DNA from 3 places in the Paraburkholderia strydomiana genome. Region 2 is predicted to be linked to each of the others. Evidence: predicted binding sites of a transcription regulator. Region 2 holds the regulator's gene; each other region holds the start of a gene.

Region 1 (7,594 bases), on a different contig from region 2:
CGCCTTGTCGGGCACATTGGCCAGCAGCGCAACGAGTTTCGGTCCATCCTGCGTGATCGCCTGCACGTTGCCGGCGCGGAGCGCGGCGAACGCGAACGGCGTGTCGTCGTAGGCGACGATGGTCGCGCCCGGAAATTGAGCACGCACCTGCTGCTCGTTGGTGGTGCCTTTGTCCGCGCCGATACGCAGGCTGTTCAGCTGTTGTGGCGACTTGAGCACGCCTTTCTTTGCGATGAACTGCGTGCCCGAAGCAAAGTACGGCGTGCTGAAATCGACTTCTTTCTTGCGCTCGTCGGTGATCGTGAAATTCGCGAACACGAGATCGACCTTGCCGGATTTCAGGAACGCAATGCGGTTCGCCGGATTGGTCGGTTGAATCTCCAGTTTCACGCCAAGTTTGTTCGCGACCGCGCGCGCGTAGTCGACGTCGAGCCCGACGATCTGATTGCTCTTCGGATCGACGAAGCCGAACGGCGGATTGCTGTCGAAGGTCGCGACGCGCAGCACGCCCGCTTTTCTGATGTCATCGAGACGATCGGCGTGTGCCGCGCTGGACATGGCGAGCATCAACCCCATGACGACTGCGCCCGTAAACCGGATTTTCATTGTTGACCTTGTTTATCTGTATATGCGGCGCGTGCGCCGGTGAGCTGCGACTTTAGCAACGCGGCTTCTTGCGGCGAACCAATAAATCGTCAGGAGCAAAACGTGGCGCGTCATAAACAGTAGGCCCGATCAGGTGCCCGTTGATCCCGACGACGTATTGCCGATCTGGCAACTCGGCGACCGTCACGGTCTGTCGGGCCCGACCTCCTGACTGATACAGGCGGCGATCGATCAGGGTATCGCTGAAGCGGCCATCGCCGATGCCATCCAGTTCGTGCGCAAGCGTGCGACCATACGGCGCAACTACACCACAGTCGCGCTGACGCCTGGCATCGTGAAAGAGCAGCAGGACATCGTCGATACCTTCCACACGCTGGGACTGGTCAAGCAACGGGTCGACGTAGCGAACTTCGCGCATCCGAAAGTGCTCGTATAAAGCCCCGCTACGCGCTGAGCGCGGCGCGGCTCGCATTGCCGCGAATCAGGCTGTTCGGCGGCGCATGAATGCGGCTGCACAGCACGTTCCGGTGATGCCGCTCCAATACGGTCAGCGGCGTGCGCAACGTGGATCCGCTGTTGATCCGCTCGGCTCGCTCGAGGGGGGCGCCTATTCGATCCCCGTGCTGGTTGCAGCCGAAATGGCGGCTGCCCGGCTGTGCGTTTTCGTTCCGCGCTGGGCACACCCAGCACCCAGCGCATTGCCTCTCAGCCCATCAGAAGTCGAAGCCCGGACCGCCTGCGCCGGGACCGCCGGGCGCAGCGGCGGGCGCGGCGTCTTTGGGTGCTTCGTGCACGGTCGCGTCGGTCGTGAGCAGCAGGCTCGCGACGGATGCCGCGTTTTGCAGCGCGGTGCGCGTCACCTTGGTCGGATCGACCACGCCCGTCTCGACGAGATCGCCGTATTGCCCCGTCGCCGCGTTATAGCCGAAGTTGCCTGAGCCTTCCGCGACCTTCGCGACAATCACGCTGGCTTCCTCGCCCGCATTCGCAACGATCTGGCGCAGGGGCTCTTCGAGCGCGCGGCGCACGATGTTGATGCCCGCGTTCTGGTCCGCATTCGCGCCTTCCAGACCCTCAATCGCCTGCTTCACGCGGATCAGTGCAACGCCGCCGCCCGGCACGATGCCTTCTTCGACGGCTGCGCGCGTCGCATGCAGCGCATCGTCGACACGGTCCTTCTTCTCCTTCACTTCGATTTCCGTCGCACCGCCGACCTTGATGACGGCCACGCCGCCCGCCAGCTTCGCGACACGCTCCTGAAGCTTCTCGCGATCATAGTCGGAGCTTGCTTCCGCAATCTGGGCGCGAATCTGTTTGACGCGCGCTTCGATATTGGCCTTCTCGCCGGCGCCGTCGATAACCGTCGTGTTTTCCTTACCGACTTCGATGCGCTTGGCCTGACCCAGTTCGGCGAGCGTCGCCTTTTCGAGCGTCAGGCCGGTTTCTTCTGCGACCACCTGACCGCCCGTCAGGATCGCGATATCTTCGAGCAGCGCCTTGCGGCGGTCGCCGAAACCCGGCGCCTTGACGGCCACGGTCTTCAGGATGCCGCGAATGTTGTTGACGACGAGCGTAGCAAGCGCTTCGCCTTCGACGTCTTCGGCGATAATCAGCAGCGGCCGCCCCGACTTCGCGACCTGTTCGAGCACGGGAAGCAGATCGCGGATGTTCGAGACTTTCTTGTCATGCAGCAGCACGTACGGCTCTTCCAGCACGGCAAGTTGCCGGTCCTGGTTATTGATGAAGTAAGGCGACAGATACCCACGATCGAATTGCAAGCCTTCGACGACGTCGAGTTCGTCGGCGAGCGACTTGCCGTCTTCGACCGTGATCACGCCTTCCTTGCCGACGCGGTCGATCGCTTCGGCGATCCGTTGCCCGATCGATTCCTCGCCATTGGCCGAGATGGTCGCGACCTGCGCGATCTCCTTGCTGGTCGTCGTGGGCTTGCTGATCTTTTTCAGCTCCTCGACACCCACGCGCACGGCCTGGTCGATACCGCGTTTGAGGTCCAGCGGATTGAGGCCCGCCGCGACATATTTCTGCCCTTCGCGGACGATCGCCTGGGCGAGCACCGTAGCCGTCGTCGTACCGTCACCGGCGGCGTCGCTCGTTTTCGACGCGACTTCCTTGACGAGTTGCGCGCCGATGTTTTGCAGGCGGTCCGCGAGTTCGATTTCCTTCGCGACCGAGACGCCGTCCTTGGTGACGATCGGGCTGCCGAAACTGCGCTCGAGCACGACGTTGCGGCCTTTCGGACCGAGCGTGACTTTCACCGCATTGGCAAGCAGGTTGACACCTTCAACCAGTTTGGACCGCGCATTGTCGCTGAACGCGACTTCTTTGGCTGCCATGTTTATCTTCTCCTCAGGATTGAACGACCGCGACGATATCTTCTTCGCGCAGCACCAGCAGTTCGGTGCCTTCGACCTTGACCGCCTGACCCGCGTATTTGCCGAACAGTACGCGCTCGCCGACTTTCAGGTCCGGCTCGATGCGCTTGCCGTCGCCGCCGCGGCGGCCCGGACCGACAGCGAGGATTTCGCCCTGATCCGGCTTCTCGGCCGCGCTGTCGGGAATCACAATGCCCGACGCGGTGGTGGTTCCCTGATCGAGACGCTTCACGATCACGCGATCATGTAACGGACGTAGACTCATTGGTTATTTCCTTCTGCTCGATAACTGTTTGGTTTTGCAAGCGGGTTTCGCATTGGCACTCCAACATCGCGAGTGCTGATGGAAAGCCGAGTATAGAAACGGCGAACCCACGGCTCCAATAACCGATTGGCAGAACGTTCGGCAATGACGGGAGATTAGCAATGCACGCGCAGTCCTAAGCGTCTTGCTCGCGACGGAGAAGCGCCTCAGAACACGAACTGGCCTTCGGCGGCGAACGAGGATAACGGCTGACGCGGGCTCGGCGTCTCGCGCTTTTGCAACGCTTCGGGCAACGACGCCTTGTCGCCCGCACGGCCGATCGCGACGGCCGCTTCGATCGCATAGTCTTCGGGAATCGCAAGTTCAGCGCGGATGTGATCGCGCTCGATGCCCGCAAGGCCGTGCGCTTTCCATCCAGACAGGCTCGCCTGCAACGCCAGATAGCCCCATGCGGCGCCCGTATCGAACGAATGCGACGCAAGCGCGACTGCATCCGTCGCGCCGGGCGGCGCGAACGTGCGCTTCGACAGCACGATCAGAATGGCGGCTGCATGTTGCGCCCAGCCGCGGTTGAACTCGTTGAGAAAGCCGAGAAAGCGCGTCCAGTGTTCGGTACCGCGCCGCGCGTAGACAAAGCGCCACGGCTGCGAATTGTAGGAGGAGGGTGCCCAGCGCGCCGCCTCCAGAAAGGTCTGCAAGGCGGATTCAGGAATCGTGTCCTGTGTGAACGCACGCGGCGACCAGCGTTCGAGAAACTGGCGGTCGATCGGGTGTTCGGCGGTGCGCGTATTCGATGTCGTCATGATCGGTCGATAGAGTGAGGGCAGTGAAGGAATCGCTCGGACGGATCAGGTTTTCCAGCGCGCATCCCCGACGGTCAGCTTGCCGGGAATCAGCTTCAGCGCGCTGAACGTGTCGGCGATCTGCTGCTGATAAGCCAGCGTGGCGTCGGTGATGGGTTGCACGCCATAGCCGGCGCGCTTGAGCGCAACGTCGAGCGTGGCCGGGTCGAGGCCGACGAGGGGTGACAGAAGGCTTGCTACTTCGGGGACGTTGTTGCGAGCCCAGCCGTCGACGCTATTGATCTCGTCGAGCAGCGCATGCAGCGTTTGCGGCTGCGCAGACGCAAACTTGCGCGCGGCGACGTAATACTGCGTATTGCGCACGAGGCCGTCTCCGTTGACGAGCGTGCGCGCATTGGCCTGGCGTTCGATCGCCGCGAGATACGGGTCCCAGATCACCCACGCGTCGACGCTGCCCTGCACGAATGCGGCACGGCCATCGGCGGGTGTCAGATAGACAGGCTCAATGTCCGTATACGTGAGTCCAGCCTGCTGGAGCGCTTTCACGAGCAGGTAATGGACATTCGAGCCCTTGTTCAGCGCGACCTTCTTGCCGCGCAGCTGCGCGACCGAACGGATCGGCGAGGCCTTGGGGACCACGATGGCTTCGCCGTGCGGCGCGGGCGGTTCGTTGCCGATGTAAACGAAATCGACCCCGCCTGCCTGCGCGAAGATCGGCGGCGTCTCGCCGACCGTGCCGACGTCGACCGCGCCCGCGTTCAGGCCTTCGAGCAACTGCGGCCCCGCAGGGAATTCGAGCCATTGCACGGTCACGCCCTGGCTCGCCAGTTTTTTCTCCAGCGTGCCGCGCGCTTTCAGCACGACAAAATTGCCGTATTTCTGGAAACCGATGCGCAGCTTCTTTTCGGTGCCCTGCGCGTGTGCGATGGTACTGCCGAACGGTGCGAGCACGCCGCCCAGCGCCGCGCCTGCAATGCCCGCCGCTGCGCCTTGCAGCAGCCGGCGACGTGCCGCATCGGGCGGCGATACGAAGATCGAGTGTCTGTTCTTGCTCATCGGTATGGGAGGGTTACGTGATGTTGTCGTCCACGACGTTAAGTCGCCGCACTGGCAAAACCAACCATCGTTTGCGCATATCGTAAGCACGGCACGGACGAAAGCGCCGCCTCGCGCCTTGCCGCACGGACAACGTCCGATCCCGCGCTTTGCATATATTCAATCGTCGTTTGGAAGACGATGGAGGCGTCGCTAGCATGCAGGAACTTTTGACTCCTGTTCGACAGCCATCATGTCCACCGTCGCTATTCCATCGACTCCGCCAGACGCACCCGCGCAGCCTGAGCTTGCCCGTCCCGCCGTGATCCGCTCCGCGCAGGACGTCGCGCGCATCGTCAATGCGGGTGCGGCGAAGGGCAGCAACGCGCGCATCGTGATCGCGATCGCGCTCGGCGGCGTCTTTCTCGATGCCTATGATCTGACCTCGCTCGCGTATGGCATCAAGGACATTGCGAAGCAGTTCGCGCTGACACCCGTGCAGGTGGGGTTTGTCTCGTCCGCCATCACCTTCGGCGCGATTCTCGGCGCGCTGTTCGGCGGCTATCTGACGGACCGCATCGGGCGCTATCGCGTGTTCATGGCGGACATGCTGTTCTTCGTGGTCGCGGCGATCGCCGCCGGTCTCGCACCCAACGCGTGGGTGCTCGCTGGCGCGCGCTTTCTGATGGGCTTCGGCGTGGGGCTCGATCTGCCCGTCGCCATGGCGTTTCTGGCGGAGTTCTCGCGTGTCGCGGGCCGGGGCAACAAGGCGGCCAGCGTGGCCGCGTGGTGCCCCGCCTGGTATGCGGCGACCAGTACCTGCTACCTGCTGATACTGGCTCTCTACGCGATCCTGCCGCAGGAGCATCTCGGCTGGCTGTGGCGTCTGACGCTGGCATTCGGCGCCGTGCCCGCGATCGCGATCATTCTGGTGCGCAGCCGCTACATCAGCGAGTCGCCCGTATGGGCGGCGAATCAGGGCGACCTCGAAGGCGCGGCGCGCATCCTGAAGCGTTCCTATGGGGTCGATGCCGTCGTCGAGCAAGGCGCTGCGCTCGCCGGGCATCCGCGCCGCGCTTCGTGGCGCAATTACGGCGTGCTGTTCAACGCGACCTATCGCAGGCGCACGATACTTGCCGCCGTGATCGGCAGCGCGTCGTCGTTCGGCTATAACGCGATCATCTTCGGTCTGCCCGTCATCATCACGAGCTTCTTTGCGCAAGGCCCGCTTACGACGATCGTTGCGTCGCTCACGCTGAACCTGCTGTTCGCGTTCGTCGGCGGCCTGATCGGCGTGCGCACCGCCCCGACGGTCGGCGCGTGGAGGATGACCGTTCTCGGGCACTCACTGCAGTTCGTATCGCTGATTGGACTCGCGTTGATCGGACGGCCGAGCGGCGGCGCGCTGGTGGTCGTGGCGATCCTGCTGCTGGGCGGCTATCTGTTCGGGCAGGGCTTCGGACCGGGTTCGCATTCGATGACTTACGCGTCGCTCAGCTATCCGACGTCGCTGCGCGGGATTGGGGTCGGCTTCAATCAGACGTTGGTGCGCTCGGCGTCGACGATCTCGCTGTTCCTGTTTCCGGTGCTGGCAGGCGCACTCGGCACGAAGGTGTTCTGGGTGATTGCGATTGCGCCGCTGACGTCGCTGCTGGTGCTGCTGGCGATCCGCTGGGAGCCTTCGGGTTACGACATCGACGGTGAAGACTATCAGGGCTCGCAAGCCCCGGCTCGCTGAAACCCGCACGCGCCGCGCTGCAAAGCATTGCACAAATGCTTGTTTGTGGAGGCGCTTTCCGCTGTCTAGATTCAATGAATCTCACGAGCAGGAGGGCGCACCATGTCGATGAATCCCGCCACCTTTTACCGCTGGGCGGTGTTCCGGCCGTTCGCGGCGTTCAGGCAACGCGCGGAGGGCGGATGGGAGCGCGCGCCCGCGGCGGGCGCGGACTCGCACGCCGCGCCGTGCCGCGACCCGGAGCGACTCGAACGGATTGCGGTCTACGCGCGGGCGGGATATTTCAACATGGGATACACGCTCGACATGTTTCATGTGATCGGAGAAATCGCGCCCGAATAAGGCCCGTTTCGAATCTCTATCGTGGAGCACAGGCAATGAGCGATATCGTTATCGAACAGCCGGCCGTCGTCGAGGCCGAACTGGACTATCTGGTCGCCAACGGTGAAAAACCGGCGACCTATGCGTACGAGCCGCCCGAGGGCGTGCCGCTGCGCAGCGGCAACTATCAGACGCAGCGCGTGAAAATCAGTAATGCGCGCGTGTCGCCGCCGCCGGGCGGCTTGTCGCTCGATCGCAATGGCTTCGAGCTGCATCAGCATACAAGCGCGCTGACCGACTTTTCCGATCCGGCTGCGATCGAACGCATCTACTATCCCGAGTCCGAAGCGCTGCTCAGGCGGGTAACGGGCGCGAAACGGGCCGTGATCTTCGACCACACGCTGCGCGATGGCCGTGCCGTGCGCGCCGACCA
Region 2 (7,594 bases):
ATTGTCGTCAGCCGTCGAGTAGACCTGCGAATGCTTGGTCGGGATCGTGGTGTTCTTGTTGATCATCTTCGTCATCACGCCGCCGAGCGTTTCAATGCCGAGCGACAACGGGGTCACGTCGAGCAGCAGAACGTCCTTGCGGTCGCCGGACAACACCTGGCCCTGGATCGCGGCGCCAACGGCCACGGCTTCGTCCGGGTTCACGTCGCGGCGCGGGTCTTTGCCGAAGAATTCCTTAACCTTTTCCTGCACCTTCGGCATGCGGGTCATACCGCCGACCAGAATCACGTCGTCGATTTCGCCGACCTTTACACCTGCGTCCTTGATAGCGACGCGGCACGGTTCGATCGTGCGCTCGATCAGTTCTTCAACCAGCGCTTCCAGCTTGGCGCGCGTGATCTTCAGGTTCAAGTGCTTCGGACCCGACGCGTCGGCCGTGATGTACGGCAGGTTGATTTCGGTTTGCTGGCTCGACGACAGTTCGATCTTTGCCTTTTCAGCCGATTCCTTCAGGCGCTGCAATGCGAGCACGTCTTTCGACAGATCGACGCCCTGCTCTTTCTTAAACTCACCGATGATGTAGTCGATGATGCGCTGGTCGAAGTCTTCACCGCCGAGGAACGTATCGCCGTTCGTGGACAGCACTTCGAACTGCTTTTCACCGTCGACATCGGCGATTTCGATGATCGACACGTCGAACGTACCGCCGCCCAGGTCATACACGGCGATCTTGCGGTCACCCTTCTCGTTCTTGTCGAGACCGAACGCGAGCGCGGCTGCGGTCGGTTCGTTGATGATGCGCTTGACTTCCAGACCGGCGATGCGGCCTGCATCTTTGGTTGCCTGACGCTGGCTGTCGTTGAAGTACGCGGGAACCGTGATCACAGCTTCGGTGACCGGCTCGCCGAGGTAGTCTTCAGCGGTCTTCTTCATCTTGCGCAGCACTTCCGCGGAGATCTGCGGCGGAGCGAGCTTCTGATCGCGTACTTCGACCCATGCGTCGCCGTTGTCGGCCTTCATGATCTTGTACGGCATCAGGCCGATATCTTTCTGAACTTCCTTCTCTTCGAAGCGGCGGCCGATCAGGCGCTTAACCGCGTACAGCGTGTTCTTCGGGTTGGTGACCGACTGACGCTTGGCAGGCGCGCCGACGAGAATCTCGCCGTCTTCCATGTAGGCGATGATCGACGGCGTGGTGCGTGCACCTTCCGAGTTCTCGATCACCTTGACCGAATTGCCTTCCATGATCGCCACGCACGAGTTGGTCGTGCCGAGGTCGATACCGATGATTTTGCCCATTTTTACTAATCTCCTGACTTTGATCGCTGCGGGAATCGCCCTGTTTGCCGTCCGGCGGCAAGGCAATCCGCCCTAAATTCATACCTGCACTCAACATAAGTGCGTCCGCATCGTTTTCAAGACCTCTTTTGCGATGCGGTCTTTAATTTTTTTCAATCGACCGAACTTTTGCCCGAATCCGCTCCGTCGGCTTGCGAACCGCCTGCGGCATTGGCCGGGCGGATCTTCTCGCGCGCCGCGGCGACCGCCGCCTCGAACTGCGCGAGGCCGTGCCAGCCTGTCGCCCTACCCAGCCGTTTGCCGCGGTGAAAGAAGAACCACGTCGGCACACCATGAAGCATGAAACGCCGGCCAAGTTCACGGTGCTCGTAGACATTGCTGTGAAACCACCGCAGGCCGAGCGCGCGGATCGCGTCCGGTTGCGCAAGCATGGCCTTCTTGGCGATCTCGCAGTTGAAGCAGTCCAGTCCCCAGAAGAACACCACCGCGAGTTGGTCACCCGCTTCGGCGAGACTGGCGTCGAATGACTCGGCGCTTAGCTCCTGCATGTCAAACGCCGAAAACGCGGTTGCGTCGACGGGAATTTTGGCCATGGCGATGCTTACTTGATGCCTACTCGTTGTCTACGGCTGTGTCTAGCGAACGCCAGCGAAACCCGAACGGAATACGGAGCAAACTGGCCTTACTTCGGCGCGGCGACAGTAACGAGCGCCGGGCGCAGCACGCGATCGGCAATCACGAAGCCCTTTTGCAACACGGCAACAACCGTGTTCGGCTCCTGGTCTGCCGGCACCATGGAGATAGCCTGATGGCGGTGCGGGTCGAACTTCTCGCCCACCGGATTCAGCGCGACGACGCGGCCTTTCTCCAGCGCGCCTGTGAGCTGACGCAGCGTGAGTTCGACACCTTCGCGCACTTTCTGCAGGTCGTCGGTCGAGTGAGCGACGGCTGCTTCCAGACTATCGATCACCGGCAGCAGATGCTCCGCGAAGCTCTCGATTGCAAACTTATGTGCCTTCGCAACGTCTTCTTGCGCGCGGCGGCGCACGTTCTCCGTCTCGGCTTTCGCGCGCAGGAAGCTTTCCTGCAATTCGGCGATCTTCGCCTGCGCTTCGGCCAGTGCAGCTTCCGCACCCGTTGCCGGCGTGTCCGTGGCGACGCTCGCAGCGGCTTCCTGCTCGGGCGTGACCGCCTCGGCGGCCTGGCGCGCGGTTTCGTCCGCGGGCGTGGGATTCTGGCTCGTCGGGTTCTCTTGCGTGTTTTCCATGTCGCTGAAAGTCGTTAAAAAATTAAAAGCCAACGGCAGCAACGGCGCATGACACCGACGCGATTTGTGCGTTGCAAAATCGCGACAGTTACCCAGGCGCGCTACCACGTATCGAAACGGCAGTTGGGGCCGCAGATGCGCCATTTCAAGCGCCTTCGCCGAAATTTTCAAACCGGCAGCAGCCGGCCGAAACGCGCGGTTACAACCATGAGTGCGCGGCGATCAGATTCAGATTGAGCGCGGCGTGCAAGTGACCTATGCTCCAGTTACGCGGCGGAAAAACAGCGTTAACCCTAATCTGACATAAACCTTTCCGCCTTTTTGCAATTTCCACCTGGCTAGCTCGTTTCTTTTCCGCACCATCCCAAAAGGGGGTACCGTGAAACTGACCTTTGCAATCTCGGTGGTCGCACTGGTACTCGTTGCGGGCACCACGACCATCTGTATGTCTGGGGCGGTCAACGATCACACAACCGAATACGGCGGCGTGAACGCGACCATGGAACAACTGTTCAATCCCCACCTGAAAATCTGTCGATAGTCCGGCGGTCGCGCTTGGTCGGGCGGCCGTGTAGTGCCTCGGCCGGCTCTCGATAGGTCTTGCGGCGCTCGTGCTCAGCCTGCCGCTTTTGCCGGCTTTCGTCCGTCTCCGCGTAAAGCGTCTGCGCGACGCTTGCTGGGCCGCGCACGTCACATACGCCCAGCACCTGCACCTGCCATACGAACCGCTCGATTTCGATCTCGACGAGATCGCCGACCCGCACGTCCTTGGCCGGCTTCACGTTGGCTCCGCCTATGCGCACGCGCCCCTTCTCGACCGCGTCCGCGGCAAGCGAGCGCGTCTTGAAGAAGCGTGCTGCCCAAAGCCACTTGTCGATGCGCAGCTTCGCGCCCGGTTCCGTCGAAATTCGATAGTTCATAAGCGTGCTCAAGCCGGAGTGTGATGCGGTACGGGGACCGCCTGCACCGGCCAGCCTTGCAGATTCTGCGCGACGATTTCGCCAAGCGCGGCAATCCACGCCTGCGAAGCGTTCACGCAAGGAATGCGATGGAACTCCTTGCCGCCGGCATGCAGGAACTCGTCGCGCACTTCCATGCCGATCTCCTCGATCGTCTCGAGGCAATCAGCGGTGAAGCCGGGACAAAATACGTCAGCACGCCGCACGCCTGCTGCCCCGAGCTCCTTCAGCGTGGGTGCCGTATACGGCTGCAACCACTCCGCCTTGCCGAAACGCGACTGGAACGTGATCCGGCATTCCACCGGCGTGAGGCCGAGCGCCTGCATCAGCAGCGCGCCTGTCGTCTGGCACTGCTCGTGGTACGGATCGCCAAGATCCAGTGTTCGCTTGGGCACGCCATGAAAACTGAGAACGAGCTTGTCGCCGGCAGCGAAATCCGGACGACCATGCAGATGCCAGTAGTGGTGCACCTGCGCAGCGAGCGCTGAAATGTACGCGGGATGATCGGCGTACTGGCGAACCGTGCGGATCTCGGGCTGGTTACGCATGCGCTTCAGGGCGGAGAACGCGTCGTCGAACGCGGTCGCCGTGGTCGACGACGAGTATTGCGGATACATCGGCACCAGCAGCACCCGTTCAGCACCGGCGAGCTTCAGCTGATTGAGCATGGCGGGAATGCCTGGCGTGCCGTAGCGCATGGCGTACTCGACGAGCACCGTGTAGTCATTCAATTGCAGCAGGTGGCGCAAACCTTCCACCTGCTTTTCCGTATAGACGCGTAGCGGCGAGCCTTCGGGCATCCACACGGCCGCATATTTCTTCGCGGATGCGCGACCCCGGAACGGCAGGATCAGAAGCCGCAAAATGATTTGCCACAGCAGCGCCGGAATTTCTACCACGCGAGGATCGGAAAGGAACTGCGCGAGATAGCGGCGAACCGCTCGAGGCGTTGGCGCGTCGGGCGTGCCGAGATTGATCAGCAGCACGGCAACGCGGTGCGACGTGGCGTTCTGCGAGGGCCGCTCGAGGTCGAAGCGCATAGGCAGCAGGGATAACCGCTCAAGGCGGGAAGTGGAATCAGGTGAGATTCATTATAGCGGCGCGCCTCGTGGCCGCGCGCCCTGGAGACCCCTGGCCATTCGGCCAATTGGCAGGCGGCGCCGGCTCGCGCATCATGTACTGGAAGAAACGCCGCAGCGGCGACGCGCTACTGCTGGCTGAGCGTCAGCGAGAGCAGTCTCGCGGTGATGTCCACGATCGGGATCACGCGGTTGTAGGCCATTCGCGTGGGTCCGATCACGCCAAGTGTGCCGACGATCTTGCCATTCACCTCGTACGGCGCGGTAACGACGCTCATTTCCTCGATAGGCACGAGGTTCGACTCGCCGCCTATGAAGATCTGCACGCCGGCCGCATGACTCGACACATCCAGCAACTGAAGGAGACTGGTCTTTTGATCGAACACATCGAAGAGCTTGCGCAAGCGCGCCATGTCCGAGGAAAGATCCGCGACCTCGAGCAGATTGCGCTCGCCCGAAATGAGCACGGTCTCGCCGGTGTCCGATTCGTCGGTGCTCGCGGTGACGGCCGCGTGCATGAGCGTGGTCATGTCGCCGCGCAACTGGTCGATCTCTTCGCGCAGGCGGCGGCGCACTTCGTCGAAAGAAAGACCGGCGAAGTGGGCGTTGATGTAGTTGGACGCTTCGACCAGTTCGGACGGCGTGAAGTCGCGTTGGGTCGCCATCATGCGGTTCTGCACGTCGCCTTCGGGCGTAACGATGATCAGCAGAATGCGCTTGTCCGACAGGCGCATGAATTCGATCTGCTTGAACACGTGGCTGCGCCGCGGCGTGAGCACGACCCCGGCAAACTGCGACAGATTCGAGAGCACGCTCGCCGCCGCGGCGACGATTTTCTGCGGCTCGCCGGCCTGCAGCGTAGTCTTGACAGTACGCGTGACTGCTTCTTCGTCTGCGGCCGACTCGACAGTCAACATTGTGTCGACAAAAAGCCGGTAGCCGCGCGGCGTGGGAATGCGTCCAGCCGAAGTATGCGGGCTGATCACAAGGCCCAGATCCTCGAGGTCCGACATGACGTTGCGGATGGTCGCCGGACTCAGCTCCAGGCCGGAATAGCGCGACAACGTGCGCGAGCCGACCGGCTGACCTTCGGCAATGTAGCGCTCGATCAGAGTTTTTAGGAGGGTTTGTGCGCGAGGATCTAGCATGACGGAAAATTTTAGCTCAATGGTGCGACTACCGCGAGCGCTAACGGCGCCCAACACCGGCGGATCAACCGCCGCTCGCCAGGACTGCGTCTTGCGCTGGTTTCAGCGCCGGTCTCAACGCCCGGTGCCGCATTCGGTCCGGTGCGCCGCCAGCCCTGTTGCCGACGGCCCCGCCCGCAGCGCGCCGTTGCAGTTTGCAGGGCGCGCATGTCATCAAGGCTTCACCATTCTAACGATAATCCCTAACTGCGCTGGCGGCCTGCCCGTGCCGGCGGGCCACCGGGTCCGCGCGCGGTTCTTTTCGGGCCTTACCTATGGTGTAATGCCGGCATGCAAGTAACCAGCCAGTTCAAGACCGTGGCGCTCGTCGGGCGCAACAACACCCCGGGCATTCGCGAGCCCCTGACGGCGCTCGCCTCCTGCATCGCGAAGCGCGGCTTCGAAGTCTTTTTCGAAGCCGACACCGCCGCGGAAATCGGCGTTACCGAGTATCCGGCGCTGCGTCCGGCCGAGATCGGCGCGCGTGCAGATGTGGCGATCGTGCTGGGCGGCGACGGCACGATGCTGGGCATCGGGCGGCAACTGGCGCCTTACCGTACTCCGCTCATCGGCATCAACCACGGACGGCTGGGTTTCATTACCGACATCCCGATCTCGGACATGAGCGAGATCGTGCCGCAAATGCTGGCGGGCAACTTCGAACGCGAGGAGCGCGTGCTGCTGGAGGCGCGCATCATGCGCCAGGGCAATCCGATCTATCACGCGCTTGCCTTCAACGACGTGGTGGTCAATCGCAGCGGCTTCTCCGGCATGGCGGAACTGCACGTTTCGGTGGACGGCCGCTTCATGTACAACCAGCGCTCGGACGGCCTGATCGTCGCCACGCCCACCGGCTCGACGGCTTACGCGCTGTCGTCGCAAGGGCCGATTCTGCATCCGCAGTTGCAGGGCATCGTACTCGTGCCGATCGCGCCGCACGCGCTGTCGAACCGGCCCATCGTGCTGCCGGACGACTCGAAGGTCAGTATCCAGATCGTTTCGGGGCGCGAGGTCAACGTCAATTTCGACATGCAGTCGTTCACATCGCTCGAACTGGGCGACGCGATCGAAGTGCGCCGCTCGCGTCATACGGTGCCCATGCTGCATCCGGTCGGCTACAGCTATTTCGCGACGCTGCGTAAGAAACTGCACTGGAACGAATACCCGTCGCACGAAGAAGACGGCAAGCTCTGACCCGCGGAATGCCGGGATATACAAGCGCCGCTAGAGAAACCCGAATATCAGGCTCACAGACCACCTTCATGCTTCGCCACCTCTCGATACGCGACTTCGTCATCGTCGCCGCGCTCGATCTTGAATTCGACAGCGGCTTTACCGTTTTTTCCGGCGAGACCGGCGCCGGCAAGTCGATCCTCATCGACGCGCTGGCGCTCGCGCTCGGCGCGCGCGCCGACGCGAGCGTCGTTCGCACCGGCGAGAGCCGCGCCGACATCACCGCGGAATTCGACACGCACGCGCAGGTGGATCAGTGGCTCGACGAGCAGGCGTTCGCCGCGTCGGCAGCCGACGGCCCGAACGGCGGCACGGTGATGCTGCGCCGCGTGGTGGATGCAAATGGGCGCTCGCGCGCTTTCATCAACGGCACGGTCGCGACTTTGGCGCAACTGCGCGAGGTCGGCGAAATGCTGGTGGACATTCATGGCCAGCACGCGCACCAGTTGCTGATGCGTCCCGACGCCCAGCGCGAGCTGTTCGATACCCACGCGGGTTTGAGCGAACTTTCCGCGGGCGTCACGCGCGCGTGGCGCACATGGCGCGAGAAGGTTCAGGCGGTCGAGCATG
Region 3 (7,594 bases), 130 kb from region 2:
TAGATCTTGCCGCCGTACCACAGTACCAGCGACACGTTGTAGTTGTTACCCACAACTGCGCCGTTCCGGGAGAGCACACCGTTGGTTAGCGTCCATACGCCGCCGGTCTTGTCGATAATGTTGGGAGCCGACGGCATCGTCGTACCGTCCGGCGACGTCGTGCCGAGGCGCGGGTCATTCGAAGACTGCCACGTCGATCCAGTCCACTGGTAAAACTGTGAGCTGGTGTTCTCGACGTAAATGTTGCCGTTGAAGCACAGCGCGAGAATCACGTTGTAGTTGTTCCCGGCCTTCGCGCCATTGCGATAAGCGACACCGCCCGAAAGAGTCCAGGTGGCGCCCGAGCCGTCGATGAGGGATGTCGCCGGCGGCATCGCGGCGCCGTTCGGCGACGTGCCTTTGGCCGTTGCGTTTGTCTTTTGCGCCGCAGAATTAGCGGTAATTGTGCCGCCTTCTTCTGCGCCACCGCCGCCGCATGCGCTCAAAATAACACTTCCGCTCAGTGCCGTTAGTGCGCCAATAAACTGTCGTCTTTTCAACATTTTGAATTATCCGCTATCGAAAAAACCCCGAAAAAATTTATAAATTTGATCTTGTATTTTTGTTAATTAATGATCTTGAAACCAGAAAATCTTTATTTTTATTCGCACTACTGATCGTCTATAAAATCTCAGTGCTATTTGGTGCGTCATGCCGTGCGTCTGCCGAACCGGTTTGCGCCGCTTTAATGAACGAGGCGGTTCAAACAAACGCGCACGAGCCAGTCGAAACGGCCGGGCCGATTCGCGCGTCGGGGAATCATCAACAGTGGGGTCAACCGAACTGTTTGCCGGAACCGCGGATCAGAACGGTGTCCGTGCAAACGTTTGCCGGGAAGCGAACCCGCAATCCGTAAAATTTGCGGGGTTGCTACTGCGAACGGAGTAGATCTTACCCGCAACAGTGGTCGGACAAAACGGGAAATAGCAAATTCCCGCCAGAAAGCAAGATCGTTTCCGATTTCGCGGGTTGCCCCAAATAAGTTTTACTTTCTCCTTATCGTATGGGGACTGGTCGCCCTGCATTTTTTTCGCTTTGACCCTAAGAGGTGGAGGTCATATTTTCCGCTTCCATGCGCAACAGGTTAGCTTCCCGCCGCCACTTCGCGCATATCGAACGAATGCCTCCGTTCACCATTTCGAACGCTTGGGCGAGGGGCCTGCTGAGATTGGCGCGTTGTAAGGTGATGCAACTTCGCCAAACGGTTTGGCGCATATTAAGCGTCAGGTCATTGACTAAACTAGTTACGCGACTGGAAAAGACAATATGCAAAGCTGGCCGCGAGTGTTAACGTGTCCTTTCATAAACCCGATAAACCGTTGCATCGACATTCAGAAGGATTTATATAGGTCCGCCGGCTATGACGTGTTCCCACTGTCAATCAGGGGGCTTCTGATCGGGGGGTTCGCCGATCTGTTCAAGCCGCAGAACATGCTGGTATTCATTGGCTTGAATACAGGGCTTTCAGGCGGCAGAAAGGCACGGCGCAAGTTAGCCTGACCGGATGCCTGCTACTCAGTTACTAGCTTTTCGACAGCGTTCGTATGCTGTACGACCGACTCGAGGAACTCCGCGTAGTACCGGCAGCAGGGCTGCGATTGTTCGCATTGGTTTGCGTCGGTTTCTTCAATCTTGCCGTAAGTGAAGTGCTCTTCAAGAAGCTGGAGCACGACGTCGGGACCGCACCTTAACCGGGCCATATGGCGTGGTGATAATTCCACGAGGATGGCATCGACTTTAGCGAGGGGCTTACTTCCGCCAGTAAAGACATAAGGCTCCGCGTCCTGGGTGTCGACTTTCGCAAAGACAGGGCCGGCCAACTGAATAGGAAGACCATCCAGTCTTGCGCAACGCACTTCGGTGATCTTGCGCCTCACGTCGTTCTGTTTTGCCGGAAGGTTGAGTTCGATGCGAAGGCGGCGGTCGCCCAGATTGCCGTCGGCAATTTCGAAGGGCAGTACTTCCTCCCGTTCGTGCAACGCGAGTTGGAAAGTCTCGATGTTGGATGTCGGGCAATTGCCGCAATGTTGCGTAGAAGATTGCGGTAGTTGACTGGTTCGGGTTCGAACGAATAACACTTCACGCGCTCGTTGTGCTGCGCAATCGGTATGGTTGTCATCTCGATGTTCGCGCCGATGTCGAGATACGTCCCTCCCGAGTCGCGAAGAACAATTTCAATTTCTCCGAAAGCTCAGGCGCCCAACGTCCGGTCTCGGCGTATTTCTTGAGAATGCTTAAATCATTCGAACTGCTGACCATCGTGCCGTCCTGTCCATTTGCCGAGAGCCACACAACATTCAGCTTTCGTGACAGGCTGGACAGGTAGAGATAGCAATACTCTCTCGCGAGCGAGTTATCCACCAGGAGGGACTTTGTCATGACATGCCGAAGCCTCGACGGGAGCGACATTGGCCTGTCTTCACCAACAATCACCAACCAACAGCGAGTGCAATGTCGCGTCGATGACGCAACAGGCCACGTGGCCGCTACACGAGCGGCGCAACTTTAGATAACGGTTGATCTAGCGTCGCGCCGCGAACCCTCCGGCCCATGTGTCAGGCGGTGCGGAAAACCGATACGGCGGTGCGCAATTGCTGCGCTTGATGTTCGAGAGAGCCGGCGGCCGCAGCCGCCTCTTCGACTAACGCGGCGTTCTGCTGCGTCACTTCGTCCATCTGTGTGATCGCCTGATTGATCTGCTCAATGCCGCGGCTCTGTTCGTGCGACGCCGACGCGATCTCGCCCATGATGTCCGTCACTCGCTGAATCGCGATGCCGACCTTTTCCATGGTTTCCCCTGCGCTCGCGACAAGTTCGGCTCCTGCCTCGACCCGCGAGCCCGATGCCTCGATGAGCACCTTGATATCTTTGGCGGCACTCGACGATCTTTGCGCGAGACTGCGGACTTCGCTTGCGACGACGGCAAAACCCCTGCCTTCCTCGCCCGCTCGCGCGGCTTCGACCGCCGCGTTGAGCGCAAGAATGTTCGTCTGAAACGCAATGCCTTCAATAATGCCTATGATCTCGGCGATTTTGCCCGAGCTCTCCTGAATCCCGCTCATCGTGTCCACGACTTGGCCCACGATCCTGCGTCCTTCGAGCGCGACCTGATTTGCATTGTCGGCGAGGCCGTTCGCTTGCCTCGCGTTTTCCGAGTTCTGCTTGACGGTCGCGGTCAGTTCTTCAATGCTCGCCGCCGTTTCCTGCAGCGATGCGGCTTGCTGCTCGGTCCGTGCGGAAAGGTCGGTGTTGCCCGCTGCGATCTGACTCGTCCCGCTCATCACCGCCTCGGAGCTCATGCCGATGCGGACCACCATGTCGAGCAATGACTGCCGCATGCGTGCCACCGATGCGAGCAAGCTCGTTTCACTAGCGCCCGTAACGACGATCGGAAGACTCAGGTCGCCGACCGACATGCGGTGCATGGCCTGCGACACGTCGGCGGGTTCGCCACCAAGTGCGCCGGTCACGCGGCGAATGATTTGCCAGGCAAGTGCCGCAATACCGAGAATCGCAACCGAGATCAGGGTGATGAGGAATGCGCCCGTTCGCCAGAACGTCGCGCTGATATCGGTGGTGAAGATGCCGGTTCCAATCCACCATCCCCACGGCTTGAACTCGACCAGTCCGTTGATCTTTTCTACCATCTCGCCGCTGGTGGGATGCTTGGCGAGCACGGTCATGATCGGAATATGTTCGCGGGCGAGCATTTCACGGTAGAGGTCGCCGTCGGGACGTCCGTCGGGTGCCTTTCCGACGTTGATTTTGCCGACGGTCGAAGCCTTGCGGTGTACCAGCGTGAGGCCGTCGGGAAGGCGAGCCCAGAAGTAGCTCTCGTCCGAATAATTCAGTTGGCTCAACGCCTCTTTCGTCGCAGACTGCGCCTGCTCGGTCGTCAACTTCCCGGCCACTTCCTGGTCGTGGTAGTACGTCGCGAGGTGCTCTGCCATTCGCAGCAGATTGGTGATCTGCGCGCGCTTGTCGTCGAGCATCGCTTGTCTGACGCTGTAAAGACTGTAGGAACCGACAACCAAGAGCGCGACGAGCGCCGCGAGCGCAAGCATCGTCAGGCGCGTGGAAACCTTCATTGGAAACCTCAATTGTTCAGTGGTCCCGGCGCCGAACCAGTATAAAAAGCGCGCAGGTTTCTCATCAACGGCACAGCGCGCCGATACTGTATTAGGGTTTCTATGGATTCGATGACGCGCGCCCCTTGGCGTCGCAGGAGCGGGCGCGAAGATTTCTTGTGAGTGAGCAGGTTCGGGTTTACCCCTGCCTTGGCCGCCTCGGATCTGGTGGAGTGGGCGGGCTATCTATCCCGTGGCGGGGCAGAGCATGTAAATCTCAACTGTCCCCACATCCCTTCTTGAATTTGTCACCACCCGTCCATATAATTAGCACTCGCTGCACGAGAGTGCTAACAACTTCGCCGGTTGGCTCGGCCAGCCGGGTTTTCCAAGCGTTCTTCAGTCTCAATCAAGAGAGGAGTATGTATGAACCTTCGTCCTTTGCATGATCGCGTGATCGTCAAGCGTCTGGATCAAGAAACCAAGACCGCGTCGGGCATCGTGATCCCCGAAGCCGCAGCAGAAAAGCCGGATCAGGGCGAAATCCTGGCAGTCGGCCCGGGCAAGCGTGACGACAAGGGCGCACAGATCGCCCTCGACGTGAAGGTTGGTGACCGCGTCCTGTTCGGCAAGTACGCAGGCCAGACCGTCAAGGTCGACGGCAACGAACTGCTCGTGATGCGCGAAGAAGACATCATGGCCGTGGTGAACAAGTAAGCGCAAGCCGCTACTTCCCCGGTTATATCCCAAGAATTCAAGGAGTTAGAAGATGGCAGCTAAAGACGTCGTATTCGGTGATTCCGCCCGTGCCAAGATGGTCGAAGGCGTGAACATCCTCGCGAACGCTGTGAAGGTCACGCTGGGTCCGAAGGGCCGCAACGTTGTCCTGGAACGCAGCTTCGGCGGCCCGACGGTCACCAAGGACGGTGTGTCGGTCGCAAAAGAGATCGAACTGAAAGACAAGCTCCAGAACATGGGCGCGCAAATGGTCAAGGAAGTGGCTTCCAAGACCAGCGACAACGCAGGTGACGGCACCACGACCGCAACGGTTCTGGCTCAGTCGATCGTCCGGGAAGGCATGAAGTACGTTGCATCGGGCATGAACCCGATGGACCTGAAGCGCGGTATCGACAAGGCTGTGGGCGCTGCGATCGAAGAACTGCGCAAGATCAGCAAGCCGTGCACGACGAACAAGGAAATCGCACAAGTCGGCGCGATTTCGGCAAACAGCGACTCGTCGATCGGCGATCGTATTGCTGAAGCAATGGACAAGGTCGGCAAGGAAGGCGTCATCACCGTCGAAGACGGCAAGTCGCTGCAAGACGAGCTGGACGTCGTCGAAGGTATGCAATTCGACCGCGGCTACCTGTCGCCGTACTTCATCAACAACCCGGACAAGCAAGTTGCCGTGCTCGAGAACCCTTTCGTGCTGCTGCACGACAAGAAGGTCTCGAACATCCGCGATCTGCTGCCGGTTCTGGAACAAGTCGCCAAGGCTGGCCGGCCGCTGCTGATCATCGCAGAAGACGTCGAAGGCGAAGCACTGGCAACGCTGGTGGTGAACAACATCCGCGGCATTCTGAAGACGGTTGCCGTGAAGGCTCCGGGCTTCGGCGATCGCCGTAAGGCCATGCTGGAAGACATCGCGATCCTGACCGGCGGCCAGGTCATCGCTGAAGAAACCGGCCTGACGCTCGAAAAGGCAACGCTGGCAGAACTGGGCCAGGCGAAGCGCATCGAAGTGGGCAAGGAAAACACGACGATCATCGACGGCGCTGGCGAAGCTGCAAACATCGAAGCGCGTGTTAAGCAAGTCCGCACACAAATCGAAGAAGCTACGTCGGACTACGACCGTGAAAAGCTGCAAGAGCGCGTTGCCAAGCTGGCAGGCGGCGTTGCAGTGATCAAGGTTGGCGCTGCGACCGAAGTCGAAATGAAGGAAAAGAAGGCACGTGTCGAAGACGCACTGCACGCAACGCGCGCAGCTGTGGAAGAAGGCATCGTTGCTGGCGGCGGCGTTGCGCTGATCCGCGCACGTACGGCGATTGCCGGCCTGAAGGGCGCTAACGCCGATCAGGACGCAGGTATCAAGATCGTCCTGCGCGCAATGGAAGAGCCGCTGCGCCAGATCGTCACGAACGGCGGCGAAGAAGCCAGCGTCGTGGTGGCGGCAGTTGCTGCTGGTCAAGGCAACTACGGCTACAACGCAGCAACCGGCGAGTACGTCGACCTGGTTGACGCTGGTGTCGTGGACCCGACCAAGGTCACGCGCACTGCGCTGCAAAACGCAGCATCGGTGGCAGGTCTCCTGCTGACGACCGATGCAGCTGTTTGCGAACTGCCGAAGGAAGACGCACCGATGCCTGGCGGCATGCCCGGCGGCATGGGCGGCATGGGCATGGACATGTAATTTCATGTCCGCTCCCCGGTCACGCCTCGTACAGAGGTTCAACCGGGAGCCCATGGAAAGCGCGCCGCAAGGTGCGCTTGCCAAAGAAAAAACCCGCAATCAAATGCGGGTTTTTTCATGGTCGGCGCGTTTGGGCTCTAACTTGGAAATTCTTGACTGTTGGCACTCACTTCAAGGCTTATTTTTGTGGTCTCCACTAAGGACCAATTCACGCCCGACCATGCTAACGCTCGCAAGGTGAGCAACGCCTATGGCGATCGCGTCAACGTCAACGTCGTTGTCCGCCGCGGCGAAGCTCCTGGTTTCAATGAATCACCTCGTCAAATGTGAAGGGCCGCCTGAAAGCGCGGGGGAACCGCTATAAGCATCGAATAATTTCCCGGCGGAACGTCCTCGGCGGTTACTACCTTATGCGTACGTCCCGCAAACATTTCCGTGAAGTTGAAAATGCGCCGGATAAATGTATTCCGCGACGCTGTCCCGCTCTGATGCCAGCAAAATTTGTATCCCAAGCCTCTCAGTATTGAAATGGACTCTGAATCTCCTTCTTTGAAGTCACTTTCATGCTGCTCCAATACGATCAGTGGCCAGTGCTTCGTGATAGTGCGTAAGCCGCCCTGCAGTACCTTGGGTTCGAAACCTTCGACATCCATTTTTATAAAGCAAACCCCTTTGTCGCGATAGTCGAGATTATCGAGCCTTTCGATTTGCACGTCGACGCAGTTTACGTCCGAATCGGCGCCCAGCTGGTCCGAGACGATGGCAGATTCGCCCATGTTATCGGGTACCTCCGACAACCTGAATGTTCCTTTCTTGTCCCCAAGACCAATATTGAATGCTTTGATCTTTTTCCGGAAGCTCACATTAAATTCGAGCAAATAGAAAATCGAGGGATTTGGCTCGAAGCAATACACCTCGTCAAATATGTTCGAGAAATAAAGGCTGTGGTTGCCAATATTCGCACCTATATCCAACCCGACGCCCGCACGGAAAATATCATGCAAAGGCTCGAGGAAGCTGAACAGCACATCGAGCTCCTCTTGCTCGTAGACGCCGAAAACATGGATAAATCCGCCGA

The links. The regulator HrcA, encoded in region 2, represses chaperone genes, less so after heat shock. The targets are predictions, from matches to a motif close to TTAGCACTCNNNNNNNNNGAGTGCTAA.
Region 1: a site for HrcA is predicted at 3,317-3,343, ahead of J2W46_RS32775 (co-chaperone GroES). Genes of this name have one in related genera too.
Region 3: a site for HrcA is predicted at 4,434-4,460, ahead of groES (co-chaperone GroES). Genes of this name have one in related genera too.

The regions. Positions count from the first base shown of each region.
Region 1 covers NZ_JAVDVL010000022.1:7,889-15,482, forward strand. Annotated here, with positions in the region: gene J2W46_RS32760 (ABC transporter substrate-binding protein) at 1-606, opposite strand, end outside; partial or broken gene J2W46_RS34510 (SfnB family sulfur acquisition oxidoreductase) at 734-895, shown strand; gene groL (chaperonin GroEL) at 1,320-2,960, opposite strand; gene J2W46_RS32775 (co-chaperone GroES) at 2,974-3,264, opposite strand; gene J2W46_RS32780 (nitroreductase family protein) at 3,471-4,067, opposite strand; gene J2W46_RS32785 (sulfonate ABC transporter substrate-binding protein) at 4,113-5,123, opposite strand; gene J2W46_RS32790 (MFS transporter) at 5,356-6,840, shown strand; gene J2W46_RS32795 (hypothetical protein) at 6,943-7,182, shown strand; gene J2W46_RS32800 (CmcJ/NvfI family oxidoreductase) at 7,218-7,594, shown strand, end outside.
Region 2 covers NZ_JAVDVL010000004.1:44,299-51,892, reverse strand. Annotated here, with positions in the region: gene dnaK (molecular chaperone DnaK) at 1-1,299, opposite strand, end outside; gene J2W46_RS12790 (thioredoxin family protein) at 1,452-1,892, opposite strand; gene grpE (nucleotide exchange factor GrpE) at 1,982-2,566, opposite strand; gene J2W46_RS12780 (hypothetical protein) at 2,946-3,107, shown strand; gene J2W46_RS12775 (RNA-binding S4 domain-containing protein) at 3,079-3,486, opposite strand; gene hemH (ferrochelatase) at 3,495-4,565, opposite strand; gene hrcA (heat-inducible transcriptional repressor HrcA) at 4,733-5,752, opposite strand; gene J2W46_RS12760 (NAD kinase) at 6,083-6,985, shown strand; gene recN (DNA repair protein RecN) at 7,054-7,594, shown strand, end outside.
Region 3 covers NZ_JAVDVL010000004.1:175,879-183,472, forward strand. Annotated here, with positions in the region: gene J2W46_RS13315 (hypothetical protein) at 1-542, opposite strand, end outside; gene J2W46_RS13320 (FkbM family methyltransferase) at 1,551-2,117, opposite strand; gene J2W46_RS13325 (methyl-accepting chemotaxis protein) at 2,595-4,127, opposite strand; gene groES (co-chaperone GroES) at 4,533-4,823, shown strand; gene groL (chaperonin GroEL) at 4,876-6,516, shown strand; gene J2W46_RS13340 (FkbM family methyltransferase) at 6,837-7,594, opposite strand, start outside.